3 regions of the Symbiopectobacterium sp. genome follow, and region 1 is predicted to be linked to each of the others. Evidence: predicted binding sites of a transcription regulator. Region 1 holds the regulator's gene; each other region holds the start of a gene.
What was found. Region 1 encodes Fur, which represses iron uptake genes when iron is present. Its sites were predicted from a motif close to ATAATAATGAGAACNACTATCAA; they were not measured.

Region 2: a site for Fur is predicted at 2,145-2,167, ahead of ACTBDZ_RS11770 (Nramp family divalent metal transporter). Genes of this name have one in related genera too.
Region 3: a site for Fur is predicted at 2,785-2,807, ahead of sufA (Fe-S cluster assembly scaffold SufA). Genes of this name have one in related genera too.

Annotation. Positions count from the first base shown of each region.
Region 1 covers NZ_JBPETA010000192.1:45-5,219, reverse strand. Annotated here, with positions in the region: partial or broken gene ACTBDZ_RS14475 (Tar ligand binding domain-containing protein) at 1-386, opposite strand, end outside; gene fldA (flavodoxin FldA) at 841-1,368, shown strand; gene fur (ferric iron uptake transcriptional regulator) at 1,704-2,150, shown strand; gene glnS (glutamine--tRNA ligase) at 2,227-3,885, opposite strand; partial or broken gene ACTBDZ_RS14455 (PTS transporter subunit EIIC) at 4,115-5,098, opposite strand.
Region 2 covers NZ_JBPETA010000123.1:391-5,838, forward strand. Annotated here, with positions in the region: gene ACTBDZ_RS11765 (iron-containing alcohol dehydrogenase) at 1-712, opposite strand, end outside; gene ACTBDZ_RS11770 (Nramp family divalent metal transporter) at 871-2,109, opposite strand; gene grpE (nucleotide exchange factor GrpE) at 2,428-3,015, opposite strand; gene nadK (NAD(+) kinase) at 3,154-4,032, shown strand; gene recN (DNA repair protein RecN) at 4,120-5,448, shown strand, end outside.
Region 3 covers NZ_JBPETA010000004.1:5,232-10,679, reverse strand. Annotated here, with positions in the region: partial or broken gene ydiJ (D-2-hydroxyglutarate dehydrogenase YdiJ) at 1-1,516, shown strand, start outside; gene ACTBDZ_RS00735 (hotdog fold thioesterase) at 1,529-1,945, shown strand; gene ACTBDZ_RS00730 (hypothetical protein) at 2,003-2,404, opposite strand; gene sufA (Fe-S cluster assembly scaffold SufA) at 2,847-3,221, shown strand; partial or broken gene sufB (Fe-S cluster assembly protein SufB) at 3,230-4,726, shown strand; gene sufC (Fe-S cluster assembly ATPase SufC) at 4,835-5,448, shown strand, end outside.

The sequences.
Region 1 (5,175 bases):
ATCAGGTTGCCCCAATCGCGCACCACCGCTTCAGCCGGCGCGGCATCCAACCCCGCGTGATCGATGCTGCTAAAGGTGGCCAGATCGGATTTCAGATTATTCAATGCCGTCAATGCTGACGCCTGTTCTTTATCCGCCAGTGTGTTTTCACCACTACGACGCCAATCCACTACCCGCGCCAAACGGGTTACCATGCGAAAATATTGATCGTTGCCCTGATTGACTAAATTCATGTTATGAACCAGTAAGGTACTGGTCTGTGAAGTAGTGGTCATCTCTTTGAAGGAAAAAATGGTGTAGACGGAAACACCACCCCAAAGTACACAGAAAACCCCTAAAACCCATAACATTGCCGTTCTGATGGCGATGTTTCTCAAAAATTGCATAAGCAAGCTCCAGATATAAAATAACGTGCGGTAGGGTTATTATTTTTAAAAAAATCATCAGGTTTGAAACAATCCCCAAAAGGGGAAAACGCGCGATGCTTTACGCCTCCAAGCACACGGCGAACCTGCTACTTTCATCGTCAATATTAAAAGAATATTTAGTAGTTTCCCTCCGTGATCTACAGCACGCTGTCACTAAAAATTAGTAATTAGTTATACTTTTCAAAAGATAGTTAAACAGGTGCTAACAATGCCGTCGCTAAAGTAATTAAAAAAACTGGCGAAATGGCGAAAAGGAACTACCAGATAAATACCCTTATTTAATAGCGGTTATTTCCGCTTTGCGCCAGGGGAAAGATACAAGTTTCTCCCACCCCCAGCGTCTGATATTATTACTTGATATGTAGGTGATAAACCGCACCATACTATTAAGAATAAAGAGGTTATTTTATCCATGGCACTCATAGGCATTTTCTTTGGCAGTGACACCGGCAATACCGAAAACATTGCCAAGACAATCCAACAGCAACTGGGCAGTGATGTTGCAGAGGTTCATGACATCGCCAAGAGCAGCAAAGAAGATATCGAAGCGTTTGATATCCTGCTGCTTGGTATTCCGACCTGGTACTATGGTGAGGCCCAATGTGATTGGGACGATTTCTTTCCGACATTGGAAGAGATTGATTTAAACGGAAAAATAGTTGCCTTATTTGGCTGTGGCGACCAAGAAGATTACGCAGAATACTTTTGTAGCGCGATGGGAACGCTGCGCGACATTATTGAACCGCGTGGGGCAACTATTATCGGCAACTGGTCAACCGAAGGTTACTATTTCGAAGCGTCTAAAGGGCTGGCAGACGATAACCACTTCATCGGTCTGGCCATTGATGAAGATCGTCAACCTGAACTGACCAGTGAACGCGTGAGTGCCTGGGTCAAACAAATCAGAGAAGAGCTCAACCTGAAAGCGCTGGTAGGTTAATCGCTCCTGTTTTACACAGAAGCCCTGATAGCAATATCAGGGCTTTATTAATAGATAAAAACGATTAAATTAATAGAAACATTTTTTTAACTTCCCGGTCTAAGCCTGTGCAATAGTACCCATCGGTTTTGTACGTTTATCAATTTTCTCCATTTTACAACAAGAGATTGCGCGCGAATGCACACTTTCTTTATGGAGACGGTATTGTTAACATCCCATGGTTTTCATTTTTAATGCGCGGTTCTATAATTGAGACGCCATTACAATTTTTGAGCCGACCGATGTCATAGGCTTAATTGCCCCCATCGACGAGAAAGTAACAGGACTAAACCCGCATGACTGACAATAACATCGCATTAAAGAAGGCCGGCTTGAAAGTCACTCTGCCAAGACTGAAGATTCTGGAAGTGTTGCAGGATCCGGAGTGTCATCACGTCAGCGCGGAAGATTTGTATAAAAAACTGATAGATATGGGCGAAGAGATCGGTCTGGCGACCGTTTATCGCGTGCTTAACCAGTTTGATGATGCCGGTATTGTCACCCGTCATAATTTTGAAGGTGGTAAGTCAGTGTTCGAACTGACACAACAACACCACCATGACCATCTTATTTGCCTGGATTGCGGACGCGTTATTGAATTCCGTGATGAATCTATCGAAGCGCGTCAGCGCGAAATCGCAGACAGACACGGTATTAAACTGACTAACCACAGTTTGTACTTGTATGGCCATTGCAGTACGGGCGACTGCCGTGAAGAAGAAACGCTCCACGATCCGAAATAAGCCAGGCTTTTTTCTGATTGATACCATAAAAAAACCGCCCGCAGGCGGTTTTTTTCATTTCAGTCAAACACCCGTTTTAACCAACCCACGTATCACGCAGACCTACCGTACGGTTAAACACCAGATGTGTTTCGCTTGAATAGCGGCGATCGGCACAAAAGTACCCTTCGCGTTCAAACTGATAGGCTTTTTCCACTTCAGCCTTTACCAAACTCGGTTCAACAAAACCCTGAACCACTTTTAGCGAATCCGGGTTAATCGTTGCAAGGAAGTCATCCGCAGCACCTGGGTTTGGCACGCTGAACAGGCGATCGTAAAGGCGGAATTCAGCCGGCAGCGCATGTGCGGCAGAGACCCAATGGATAACGCCCTTCACTTTACGCCCGTCAGCCGGATCTTTACTCAAGGTTTCGGCATCATAGGTGCAATACAGCACGGTGATAACGCCCTGCTCATCTTTCTCAACGCGTTCCGCCTTGATGACATACGCATTGCGCAAGCGCACTTCTTTACCCAGCACCAGACGCTTGTACTGTTTGTTAGCTTCTTCACGGAAATCGGCACGATCTATATAAATCTCGCGGCTGAATGGCACCTGCCGCGTCCCCATTTCCGGGTTATTCGGATGATTCGGCATGGAAACCCACTCTTCGTGGCCTTCTGGCAGATTCTCGATGATCACTTTTACCGGATCCAACACTGCCATGGCGCGCGGCGCATGCTCATTAAGATCGTCACGAATACAGGATTCTAACGCCGCCATTTCGACATTATTGTCCTGTTTGGTCACACCGATACGACGACAAAATTCGCGCACGGAAGCGGCAGTGTAGCCACGGCGACGCAGGCCGGAGATGGTTGGCATCCGGGGATCGTCCCACCCTTCAACCACTTTCTCCGTCACCAACTGATTCAGTTTGCGTTTGGACATCACTGCATATTCCAGGTTCAAGCGCGAGAATTCATACTGGCGCGGATGGCAAGGAATGGTGATGTTGTCCAACACCCAATCGTACAGGCGACGGTTATCCTGGAACTCCAGCGTGCACAGTGAGTGTGTAATCCCTTCCAACGCATCGGAAATGCAATGCGTGAAATCGTACATGGGATAGATGCACCACTTTTTCCCGGTCTGGTGATGTTCGGCGAATTTGATACGGTACAGCACCGGATCGCGCATCACGATGAACGGTGATGCCATGTCTATCTTGGCGCGCAGACACGCAGTGCCCTCAGCAAATCCACCATTACGCATTTTTTCAAACAGGTTCAGGTTTTCCTGAACGCTGCGATCGCGGTAAGGGCTGTTTTTACCGGGGGAAGTCAGCGTGCCACGGTATTCGCGGATCTGCTCGGGAGAGAGTTCGTCCACATAGGCCAGCCCTTTGCCGATCAGTTCGACCGCATACAGATGCAACTGGTCAAAATAATCAGAAGAATAGCGAATATCTCCGCTCCAGGAGAACCCCAACCATTGCACATCCTGCTTGATGGACTCGACGTACTCGATATCCTCTTTCACCGGATTGGTATCATCAAAACGCAGATTACACTGACCGTTGTAATCTTTCGCCACCCCGAAATTGAGGCAAATGGACTTGGCATGACCGATATGCAAGTAGCCATTGGGTTCCGGCGGAAAACGGGTTTGTACTAGGCTGTGTTTTCCAGACGCCAGATCTTCATCAATGATCTGACGGATAAAATTGGTTGGGCGGGCTTCGGCCTCACTCATGCTTGATTCCTCGATGCAAAACGACACATAACCCGCAATGATCCAACAAGCTATGGCAGGACACAACTGTTACTTGCACTAAATCTTATGAAATACACAGAAAGAAGCAAAACTGCTGACGATTACGCATGAGGTAACCGAAAGCAGGCGTCCTTTAGTACCAACGGCGGAAAAAATACGGCGTGAGGAATTCCCCACGCCGCACCATTTAACGCTGACAATACAATGATTACTGCCCGTTTTGGATTTGCTTTAAGGCCGTAGCGATCGTTTCTGCCTGCGTCCCCACGACAATTTGCACATTCTGTTTATTCAAGCGGATAACCCCCGCCGCTCCCAAGCGTTTTGCCAGAGCCTCATCCACTTGCGCAGAATCCACCACATTCAGCCGCAGACGTGTGATACACGCATCGATCCCGACCAGATTGGCTTTACCGCCCAGCGCCGCCAAATATCCCTGAGCCAGAGACGTCGTATCATTCACCTTCTTTTCGGCAACGCTTTGATTTAACGTAAAACCATCCGCCTCGCTGCCGTCAACCGACTGCTCGCGCCCCGGCGTCAGCAAGTTGAAACGTTTGATGGTAAAACGGAACGTCACATAGTAAATAACAAAGAACACCAGCCCTTGCGGAATCAGCATATACCACTGGGTTGCCAGCGGGTTACGCGAGGAGAGCGCCATATCGACCAACCCGGCGCTAAAACCGAAGCCCGCAATCCAATGCATACTTGCGGCAATGAACACCGAGATCCCGGTCAACACGGCATGTAACACATACAGCACGGGCGCTACGAACATAAACGAAAACTCAAGCGGCTCGGTGATCCCGGTAAAGAAAGCGGCAAACGCGGCGGCCATCATAATCCCAGCCACTTTGCTTTTGTTTTCCGGACGCGAGCAGTGATAAATCGCTAATGCCGCACCCGGTAAACCAAACATCATGATGGGGAAGAACCCCGCCTGATAACGCCCCGTGATACCAACAACCGCTTTACCCGCGTCAATGGACTGCTGCCCGCCGAGGAAGTTTGGAATATCGTTAATGCCCGCTACATCAAACCAAAGTACCGAGTTCAACGCATGGTGCAACCCAACAGGAATAAGCAGGCGGTTGAAGAACACGTACACGCCCGCCCCCACCGAACCCAACTGCTGGATATGCTCGCCCAGCGTGACCAATGCACTAAAAATCACTGGCCAGACATACATCCGTCATTCCGCACCTGATTTTTCTTTTTTCGGGACTTGACGGTATTCTGAAGTTCTGAATTTATTACTGCTTTTTG
Region 2 (5,448 bases), on a different contig from region 1:
CGGCCACGTTGGTGACATCTTCATAGACCAGTGGCAGGTTCTGCGCGATCAACTCAATCGCACACAGGGACAGCATTTCGCTGAACGGCGTGGCATTCTTGGAAATGTAGGATTCCAGCGCATGGAACAGCACATCGGCTCCCGGTCCGGCGATCACGCGTTTTGGCAGGATCAGCATCAATTCAGGATCGATAATGGCCGCCTTCGGGTAGATGAGCGGATTCACCAGGCCTTTCTTGTCATTGGTTTCCGGGTTGGTGAACACCGCGGTGCGGTTAGCCTTACTGCCGGTGCCTGCCGTCGTTGGGATGAGGATGATCGGCAACGCGCTGGTACCGACTTTACGACCAAACACGTAATCCCAGATGCTACCTTCATTAACCGCAGAAAAGGCGATCCCTTTCGCCATGTCCATCGTGCTGCCGCCGCCAAGACCGATCACCAGATCGCACCCTTCATCGATCGCGACCTGCGCCCCTTCAGCCACCAGCGTGGACAACGGGTTCTGCATAAAGCGATCGTAAACCGCAAATGCGACGCCCGCTTCCGTCAGCGATTGTTGCACCGCCTGCAACTGCACGGTGGGTTTGGAGCTGTCTGACGCCACCAGCAGCGCCTTTTTACCGTAAGGACGGGCAATGTCGCCCACTTGCTTATGTCGCCCTAATCCAAAATGAAATTTGACGGGATTACTGTAATCAAAAGCTGGCATCTCTCACCTCTTTTGTTCTCATATGCGAACACTGTTCGTATTAATGCTCCAGATAATAGAGGAGGAAAAATGAGCGCCAGCCTTTTGATAAAAAAAATGGACTGCCATCACATTTATTGTGACGACAATCCGTTAGACGTGAGAAATATTATATTGCGTTAGCTGAGGAAAAACGTGCTGATCAGCAGATAAGCATTGAGAGAAACCACAACAAAAACAATTGCATTACCGGTGTTCTGTACCCAACGACCATTGACCATGCATCCCATCAACGCCCGATTTCCGGTAAAGGCCAGCAAAGGCACCAGCGCCAACGCAATACCGAAGCTGAGCAGCACTTGACTCAGCACCAACACGCGAGTGGGTTCCATGCCGGACATAATCATAATAAATGAAGGCAGCATGGTGACCGTGCGCCGCACCCATAGTGGAATATGAAAACGGATAAACCCTTGCATCACCACTTGGCCAGCCAGCGTCCCCACGACGGTCGAAGAGAGCCCCGCAGCCACCAGGCTTAAGCCGAAAATAGTCGCCGCTGCCTTCCCTAACAGTGGATCGAGGGTGAGGTAGGCACGTTCCAGATCGGCGATATCCTGATTGCCGCTAAAATGGAACGCCGCCGCCGCGGTAGCCATCATTGCCAGATTGACGAATCCGGCAATGGTCATCGCCACTGCCACGTCGATTTTGGTCGCAGCATAGCGTTCGGCACGGGTGTGGTCTTCGCCCTGCTGGGTCAATGAAGAGTGCAGATAAATCACATGGGGCATAATGGTGGCCCCCAACACTCCAGCGGCCAGTAGCACTGCGTCCGAGGTGGGCAACTGCGGCACCGCCATGCCACGCACCAGCGAGGCCATTTCAGGACGCGAGAAGATCAGTTCGACAATATACGCGGCAGCGACAAACAGCAGCAGCCCGCCGATAATCATCTCCAGCGGCTTTTGACCACGCTGTTGCAGTGCCAAAATCAGGAAGGTCGCAATACCGGTAAGGATCGCGCCCTCAAGCAGAGAAACCCCTAACAGCAACTTAAAGCCAATGGCAGCACCGATAAACTCGGCCAAATCGGTTGCCATGGCGATGATCTCCGCCTGCACCCAATAGGCCCACACCGCTGGGCGAGGGAAACGATCGCGAATGTGCTCTGCCAGATTTTTTCCGGTGGCAATCCCCAGCTTGGCAGAAAGCAACTGGATCAGCATCGCCATCAGATTGGCCCATACCACCACCCACAGCAATTGATAGCCGTAGGCTGCCCCCGATTGAATATTGGTGGCGAAGTTACCCGGATCGATATAGCCAATCGCCGCTATAAATGCTGGCCCCATCAGGGAAAACTTAAGCTTCCTTGACGTGCGGCTGGCAGTCTCTATCACTCGGCTTCCCGGCATACAATGATCCTTTATTACCTCAATGCTTCACTCTGCCATGAATGATAATGATTATCAAGTGCATTTAAAGTAGTAAAACGGATTGCTGCAATAGCTAAAACCAACACATTAAGCAGGGACATAATGTTAGCCTGATAGGTTCAGGGCTACCTCTGCGCTATCACGGCACCCAACACGTGCTCATTGCTAGAAATGTGATCCGCGCCATATTGTTAACAAAATATAAACAAAAAAACCCAAGGTAAAGTCACTTGGGGTTTTTATTGATTTCAATTTGTTACGCGTGCCTTCAGGGCACGCGCGGGTCGCTCAGGGAAATCAGCCCTTCGCTTTGGAAACGGCAACCATGGCGGGACGCAGCAAACGGCCGTTCAGGGTGTAACCTTTTTGCATCACCATCATTACGGAATTGGGCGCATGGTCAGCCGATTCCAACATGGTCATGGCTTGGTGAACTTCCGGGTTAAACGGCACGTTCACGTCACCCACCACCTCGATACCAAACTTGCGCACAGCATCCAACAACGATTTCAGCGTCAGTTCCACACCCTCAATCAACGAGGCAAGGGACTCATTGCTGCGATCGGCGGCATCCAGTGAACGTTCGAGGTTATCAATCACCGGCAGCATTTCACCCGCAAATTTTTCCAGCGCAAATTTGTGCGCTTTTTCCACATCCATTTCAGCGCGACGGCGGATATTGTCCGTTTCGGCACGCGCGCGCAGCACGGTATCGCGCTCACGCTGCTGTAGTTCGTTCAGTTGCGCTTCCAATTCGGCAATACGTTCATCACGCGGATCGGCGACGTTTGTCGTTGCAGGTTCCACTTCCGCATGTTGCCCCTGTGCCGCTTCCATTTGATCTACGACTTGCTCGTCAGGCGACTTCTGTTCTTTACTACTCATGAAATTCTCCGCGGTTTTAGCATTCATCTCGCTTGTTCGCTTATTATGGGGATGAAAACCGGGGATTCAAGAGAAGTAGTCACATATACCGACAGATTTCGTGATACCGGGCGGCTCAGGGTAAGGAAAAGCATAACGATGACGAAACAGTTCAATTGCATTGGCATTGTGGGCCACCCGCGCCACCCCACGGCACTGGCGACGCATGAGATGTTGTATCACTGGCTGCACAGCAAGGGCTACCAAGTCATGCTGGAGCAGCATATTGCCCACGAGCTAAACCTGCCCGATGCGTTGACCGGCAGCCTAGCGGAAATCGGCATGCAAGCCGATTTGGCCGTGGTGGTAGGCGGCGATGGCAATATGCTAGGTGCCGCTCGCGTGCTCTCTCGCTATGACATTGATGTGATTGGCGTCAACCGGGGAAATCTCGGCTTCCTGACCGATCTCGATCCCGATCAGGCACAGCAACAGCTTACCGAGGTGCTGGAAGGACGCTACCTGAGCGAACGGCGCTTTATGCTGGAAGCGCACGTTTGCCGTCTCAATCAGCCTGACAGCACCAGCACGGCGATCAATGAAGTGGTACTGCACCCCGGAAAAGTCGCCCATATGATTGAATTTGAAGTCTATATTGACGATCGTTTCGCCTTCTCTCAACGCTCGGACGGCCTGATTATCTCAACGCCTACCGGTTCCACCGCTTACTCGCTTTCCGGTGGCGGCCCCATCCTGGCACCGACACTGGATGCCATCGCGCTGGTGCCGATGTTTCCCCATACGCTTTCAGCGCGCCCACTGGTGATAAACAGCAGCAGCACCATCCGCCTGAAGTTTTCTCATATCACACACGATCTGGAGTTGAGCTGTGACAGCCAGATAACCCTGCCGGTACAGGAAGGGGAAGAGGTACTGATTACTCGCAGCCAATACTCGCTAAATTTGATACACCAAGAAAATTACATATATTTCAATACGCTAAGCACAAAGCTGGGGTGGTCGAAAAAATTATTTTAAAATTTCGCGCTGGCCACTTTACTGGTTAAAAAACGGCATTATACTGTATGCAATTACAGTCTGTTGTTACATACAGGAAGGTGATTCATGCTGGCGCAACTCACTATCAGTCATTTCGCTATCGTGCGTGAGTTAGAAATTGATTTTCAATCAGGTATGAGCGTTATCACCGGCGAAACCGGCGCGGGCAAATCTATCGCGATTGACGCATTGGGCCTGTGCCTGGGCAACCGCTCTGACGCCAGCATGGTGCGTCTAGGCGCACAGCGTGCCGATATCTGTGCCCGTTTCGCCCTCAGCGATACCTCTGCGGCAAAAGCATGGCTGGAGCAAAACCAACTGGATGACAGCAACGAGTGCCTGCTACGCCGGGTGATCAGTGCAGACGGGCGTTCACGCGGGTTTATCAATGGCACCGCCGTGCCATTATCGCAGTTGCGTGAGCTCGGCCAGCACCTGATCCAACTGCACGGACAGCACGCTCACCAGTTGTTGCTCAAACCTGAACACCAACGTCATCTGCTGGATGCCTATGCCGACGAACCGCAACTACTTGCTGCCATGCAACAAATCTGGCAGCAGTGGCACCAAAGCTGTCGCGATCTGGCACAGTTGCAACAAGCGAATATCGAACGTGAGGCACGCCGCGAACTGTTGCAATACCAGCTCAAGGAGCTGAAAGAGTTTGCCCCACTGCCCGGCGAATACGAACAAATTGACGTCGAATACAAACGGCTGGCTAATAGTGGTCAACTGCTGTCACTCAGCCAGCAGACATTGCAGTTGCTCAGCGAAAACGACGATCAGAACATCATGAGCATGCTCCACAGCGCAAAGCACCAACTCGGCGAACTCGTTACTATGGATGAAAAACTGGGCAGCGTGCTGAATATGCTGGAAGAAGCCAGCATTCAGATCAGCGAAGCCAGCGATGAGTTGCGCCACTACAGCGAACAAACGGATCTCGATCCGACCCGACTCTATGAGCTGGAGCAGCGCTTATCACGCCAAATGGCGCTGGCGCGCAAACATCACGTCGCTCCGGAAAACCTGCCGGCCTTCTACCAGCAACTGCTGGATGAACAGCAGCAGTTGGCAGAACAAGAGAGCAACCACGCCACGCTCAGCCTGGCCGTTAGTGAGTATCACCAACAGGCGCTGCACGCTGCGGAACAGTTACATGCCCGCCGTCAACACCATGCACATGAATTGTCTCAGTTGATTACGGCACAGATGCATGAACTCGCCATGCCGCACGGCCATTTCTCCATTGAAGCAGAGTTTTCGCCGGAGCGCCTGACAGCCTATGGTGCAGACAGCATCGCGTTTCTGGTCACGACCAATCCCGGTCAACCGCATCAGGCTCTGGCGAAGATCGCCTCCGGCGGTGAACTCTCCCGCATCGCACTGATCATT
Region 3 (5,448 bases), on a different contig from region 1:
CGAAGAACTGTATAACGAACTGCGGCACATCAAAGCCGCCTTCGATCCGAATAACCGCCTTAACCCCGGCAAGATTTGCGCGCCGTTGGCCGTCGATGCGCCGATGATGCGTATTGATGCCGAGAAGCGTGGCACCTTCGATCGCCGCATTCCGCTGACGGTGCGTACCTCGTTCCGTGGCGCGATGGAGTGTAACGGCAACGGACTGTGTTTCAACTTTGACGTGAACAGTCCGATGTGTCCTTCCATGAAGATCAGCGGAAACCGTATCCATTCGCCGAAAGGGCGAGCGACGCTGGTGCGCGAATGGCTGCGCCTGCTTGCCGAGCAGGGGATCGATCCGGTGGCGCTGGAGCAGTCGTTGACCGCGCGGTCGCCCAGCCTGCGTGGTTTGATTGAAAAGACGCGTAACAGCTGGCGCGCGCGCAAAGGCGAATATGACTTCTCTCATGAAGTGAAAGCGTCCATGTCCGGGTGTCTGGCCTGTAAAGCCTGTTCAACCCAATGTCCGATCAAGATAGATGTCCCGGGATTCCGTGCACGTTTCCTCCAGCTTTACCACACGCTCTATTTACGTCCCGCGCGTGATTATCTGGTGGCCGGTGTAGAAAGTTACGCTCCATTGATGGCTCTGAGCCCTAAAACCTTCAACTTCTTCCTGAAAATGCCGCTGGTTGACGCCTTGAGCCGCCGGACGATCGGCATGACCGATCTGCCGTTACTCTCTTCTCCTTCGCTGCGCCAGCAGTTTGCCGGGCATCCGGCAATGACCACCACGCTGGAGCAGTTGGAAAGTGTTGCCGCCGCATCCCGCGATCGGTATGTGCTGATTGTGCAGGACCCGTTTACCAGCTATTACGATGCTCAAGTGGTGGCCGATTTGGTGCATCTGATGGAAAAACTGGATCTCAAGCCGGTACTGCTACCCTTCTCACCTAACGGTAAGCCGCAGCATATCAAAGGATTCTTAACCCGTTTTGCTAAAACCGCAGCCAAAACCTCAGATTTCCTGAATCGGGTTGCCAAGCTGGGCATGCCAATGATTGGCGTCGACCCGGCGTTGGTGCTCTGTTATCGCGATGAATACCGTGAAATTCTGGGTGATAAACGCGGCGATTTTCAGGTGCAACTGGTGCATGAATGGCTGCTGCCGCTGCTGTCGGCGAGAACGCCCACGGCCGCGCCGCGTGATGATGCCTGGTATCTGTTTGGTCACTGTATCGAATCAACCTCGCTGCCGACCAGCAGCAAACAGTGGGCCGATATCTTTGCCCGTTTCGGCGCGCGACTGGAAAACGTCAACGTGGGCTGCTGTGGTATGGCAGGCACCTATGGTCATGAAAGCAAGAACCTGGCTGACTCCAAGGGGATCTACGCCTTGTCCTGGCAGCAGGCGTTGCAAAAACTACCTTCCGCGCGCTGCCTGACGACGGGTTACTCATGCCGCAGCCAGGTGAAGCGTATGGAAGGCCAGGGGTTGCGTCATCCGTTGCAGGCGCTACTTGACCTCGTCTGACAGGAGAGCGTTATGCTGTGGAGAAGAACGGTTACGTTGGATCAACTGAATCAACAAAGTCAGGGCTGCATGGTGGAGCACGTCGGTATTCGCTATACCGCGATTAACGACGATTCGCTGGAAGGCACCTTGCCGGTAGATGGCCGAACGCGTCAGCCGTTCGGTCTGCTACACGGCGGGGCATCGGTGGTGCTGGCGGAGTCGCTGGGCTCGGTGGCGGGCTACCTGTGTACCGAAGGGGAGCAGCGCGTGGTAGGGATGGAGATTAATGCCAACCATTTGCGCGCAGTGACGTCGGGTGAGGTGCGTGGTGTCTGCCGCGCATTGCACGTGGGACGCCGTAATCAGATGTTGCAAATTGATATTTACGATGAGCAAGGCCGCATGTGCTGCACCTCTCGGCTTACGACGGCTGTAGTGACGCCCTGATTTTTCTGCAATCACTGAATGCGCGCCAACCGGCGCGCATGTTCATTCTCTCGCTCCTCAAGGCAAAAAGGGGACGCGCCGTACAAAATCGGTCTGAAAAGCGGTGGCCTTATCCCAACTGCCTTCAAGGCTGAGCTGATGGCAAATCAGCTTTAGCGTGTTGCGTGCAAAATAATAGCTCTGCACGCGGAAAAGATGGCAACGCCCTTCGTTATTAATCTCTTTTATCAATCGGTTATGCAACTTGACCAGCGCATGCAGATAGCTCTCATCATCGCCGTTCTTACGGCACAGATCGATCATCTCCATGCAGGCATTGTGGTAGCGGCGCAGGTGATCGATATGGCTTTCCTGCCGATTCAGCCGCGCTTCGGCCATATAGAAATCGACGGTGACATCCCGGATCAAGAATTTGTACTCATCAATCTGATGCTGTAGCCAGGCATTCACGGACTGCATAGGGATCATCATAGATATTAATGATAATCATTATCATATTTATAATGTTCATCGGGATCAACCGATCGCCCCGTGCCAGAGAAAAAAAAGTATACGGCCTGATAAGACTTTTTATGGTTAATAAATGCGCAATCAAACCATAAAATCGGTCACGATTTTTCCTGTTTTAAAAATAGGTATCGTCTATGAATGTTATAATTATGATAACTATATGTTGATGTTAATTCATTCACCTGTCACGCGATGGTAAATTAGTTATTTTATATCAACAGGTTATTTTTTTATTGTCAGTCTATAAACGTGCGAGCAGGCAAAAAAAAACGGTTTTTTTCAGGATTCGGTGAAATTTTACAAATACCCCTGCGAAACAAGAGGTTGAAGCAATAATCATTATCACTAACATTAGGCTCAGACAGAGCTTTTCTGAAACGAGGTACGGCGGATGCAAACGGGAAACGTAGAAACATTTTCACTGGATGAAAACACCTGGAAAGGGCTGACGCTGACGGCCAGCGCCGCTCAACAGATCCTGCGCCTTGTCCAGTCTGATGACACGGTGAAAGGGTTACGTTTGAGCGTCAAGCAATCAGGATGTGCAGGGTTTGGTTATGTACTGGATCTGGTCAAAGCACCGGATGCGGGTGACCTGGTGTTCGAGCGCGAGGGCGCACACCTGTACGTCCCCTTAAAGGCGATGCCTTTTATCGATGGCACCGAACTGGATTATGTGCGGGAAGGCTTGAACCAGATTTTCAAATTTAATAATCCCAAAGCGCAGCACGCCTGCGGGTGTGGCGAAAGCTTTGGCATTGAGTGATGACTGATATGGCGCGTAGCAATGTAGATGTACCTGATGATGTGCAAATCTGGATGGGGGATGGCCGCTATAAAGAGGGCTTTTTCACCGAACTGCCTACTGACCAACTGGGACGTGGCGTCAATGAAGAGGTGGTGCGAGCGATCTCCGCCAAACGCAACGAACCTGAGTGGATGCTGGAGTTCCGTCTCAACGCCTACCGCGCCTGGCTGGAGATGGAGGAGCCGCACTGGCTAAAAGCGCACTATGACAAGCTGGACGATCAGGAGTACAGCTATTATTCGGCGCCGTCATGCGGTCACTGTGATGATACCTGCGGCTCTGAACCTGGTGCCAAGCAGCAGTCCAGCATTGCCGAGGTGAACAGCTACCTGACCGCTGAAGTCGAAAATGCCTTCAATCAGCTCGGCGTGCCGGTGCGCGAAGGGCAAGCCGTGGCGGTGGATGCGATTTTTGACTCGGTATCGGTGGCGACCACTTATCGTGAAGAGCTGGCGTAGCAGGGGATTATTTTCTGCTCATTCAGCGAGGCGATTCAGGAACACCCCGATCTGGTGCGCCAATATCTTGGTACGGTGGTGCCTGCCAACGATAACTTTTTTGCCGCGCTTAATGCCGCGGTAGCCTCTGACGGCACCTTCGTCTACATACCGAAAGGCGTGCGTTGCACGATGGAACTCTCCACCTATTTCCGTATCAATGCGGCGAAGACCGGGCAGTTCGAGCGCACCATCCTGATTGCCGATGACGACAGCTATGTCAGCTATATCGAAGGGTGCTCAGCGCCCGTGCGCGATAGCTACCAACTGCACGCCGCCGTGGTGGAAGTGATCGTCAACAAGAATGCCGAGGTAAAATACTCTACGGTTCAGAACTGGTTCTCCGGCCAGGATGCTAAAGGCGGTATCCTTAACTTCGTGACCAAACGTGCGCTCTGCGCCGGCGAGTATGCCAAGATGTCCTGGACTCAGTCTGAAACCGGCTCGGCCATCACCTGGAAATACCCGAGCGTGATTTTGCGCGGAGATAACTCGGTGGGTGAGTTCTTCTCTGTTGCGCTGACCAGCGGTCATCAGCAAGCGGATACCGGGACCAAGATGATCCACATCGGCAAAAACACACGCTCCACGATTATCTCCAAAGGGATCTCTGTCGGTCACAGTGAGAACACCTACCGCGGTCTGGTAAAAATCATGCCGACTGCCACCAATGCGCGTAATTTCACCCAATGCGACTCGATGCTGATTGGCAGCGACTGCGGTGCGCACACTTTCCCGTATGTGGAAGTGCGCAACAACAGCGCGCAGTTGGAGCATGAGGCGACAACCTCACGCATTGGTGAAGACCAACTGTTCTATTGCCTGCAACGCGGTATCAGCGAAGACGACGCCATTTCGATGATTGTGAACGGATTCTGTAAGGACGTGTTCTCGGAGCTGCCGCTGGAATTTGCCGTAGAAGCGCAGAAGCTCCTGGCAATCAGTCTGGAACACAGCGTCGGCTAAGGGCATCGCAAAATAAAAATGCAGCAGGGTGCCGAATGTCAATCTGACAGCACCCTACGCGAATTGATGTTATCAGGCGTGCTCGGCACGACGCCGCAAGGATAAACTATGTTAAGCATTAAGAATTTACATGTAAGCGTTGAAGGTAAGGCCATCCTGAACGAACTGAACCTCGAGGTGAAACCCGGTGAAGTTCACGCCATTATGGGACCTAACGGTTCCGGAAAAAGTACGCTTTCCGCCACGCTTGCAGGCCGCGAAGATTATGAAGTGAACGACGGCACGGTGGCGTTCAAGGGGAAAGACTTGTTGGAATTAGACCCGGAAGATCGCGCCGGTGAGGGCATCTTTATGGCCTTCCAATACCCGGTCGAAATCCCTGGCGTCAGTAACCAGTTCTTTCTGCAAACCGCGGTCAACGCCGTGCGCAAATATCGCGAGCAGGAGCCGCTGGACCGATTCGATTTCGCCGATTTCATTGAAGATAAAATCAAACTGCTCAGAATGCCGGAAGATTTGTTGACCCGTTCGGTCAACGTAGGTTTTTCCGGCGGCGAGAAAAAACGTAATGACATTCTGCAAATGGCTGCGCTGGAGCCAGAGCTGTGTATCCTGGATGAGACGGACTCCGGGCTGGATATCGATGCGCTGAAGATTGTGGCCAACGGCGTTAATGCGCTACGTAACCAACAACGCGCGTTTATTATCGTGACGCACTACCA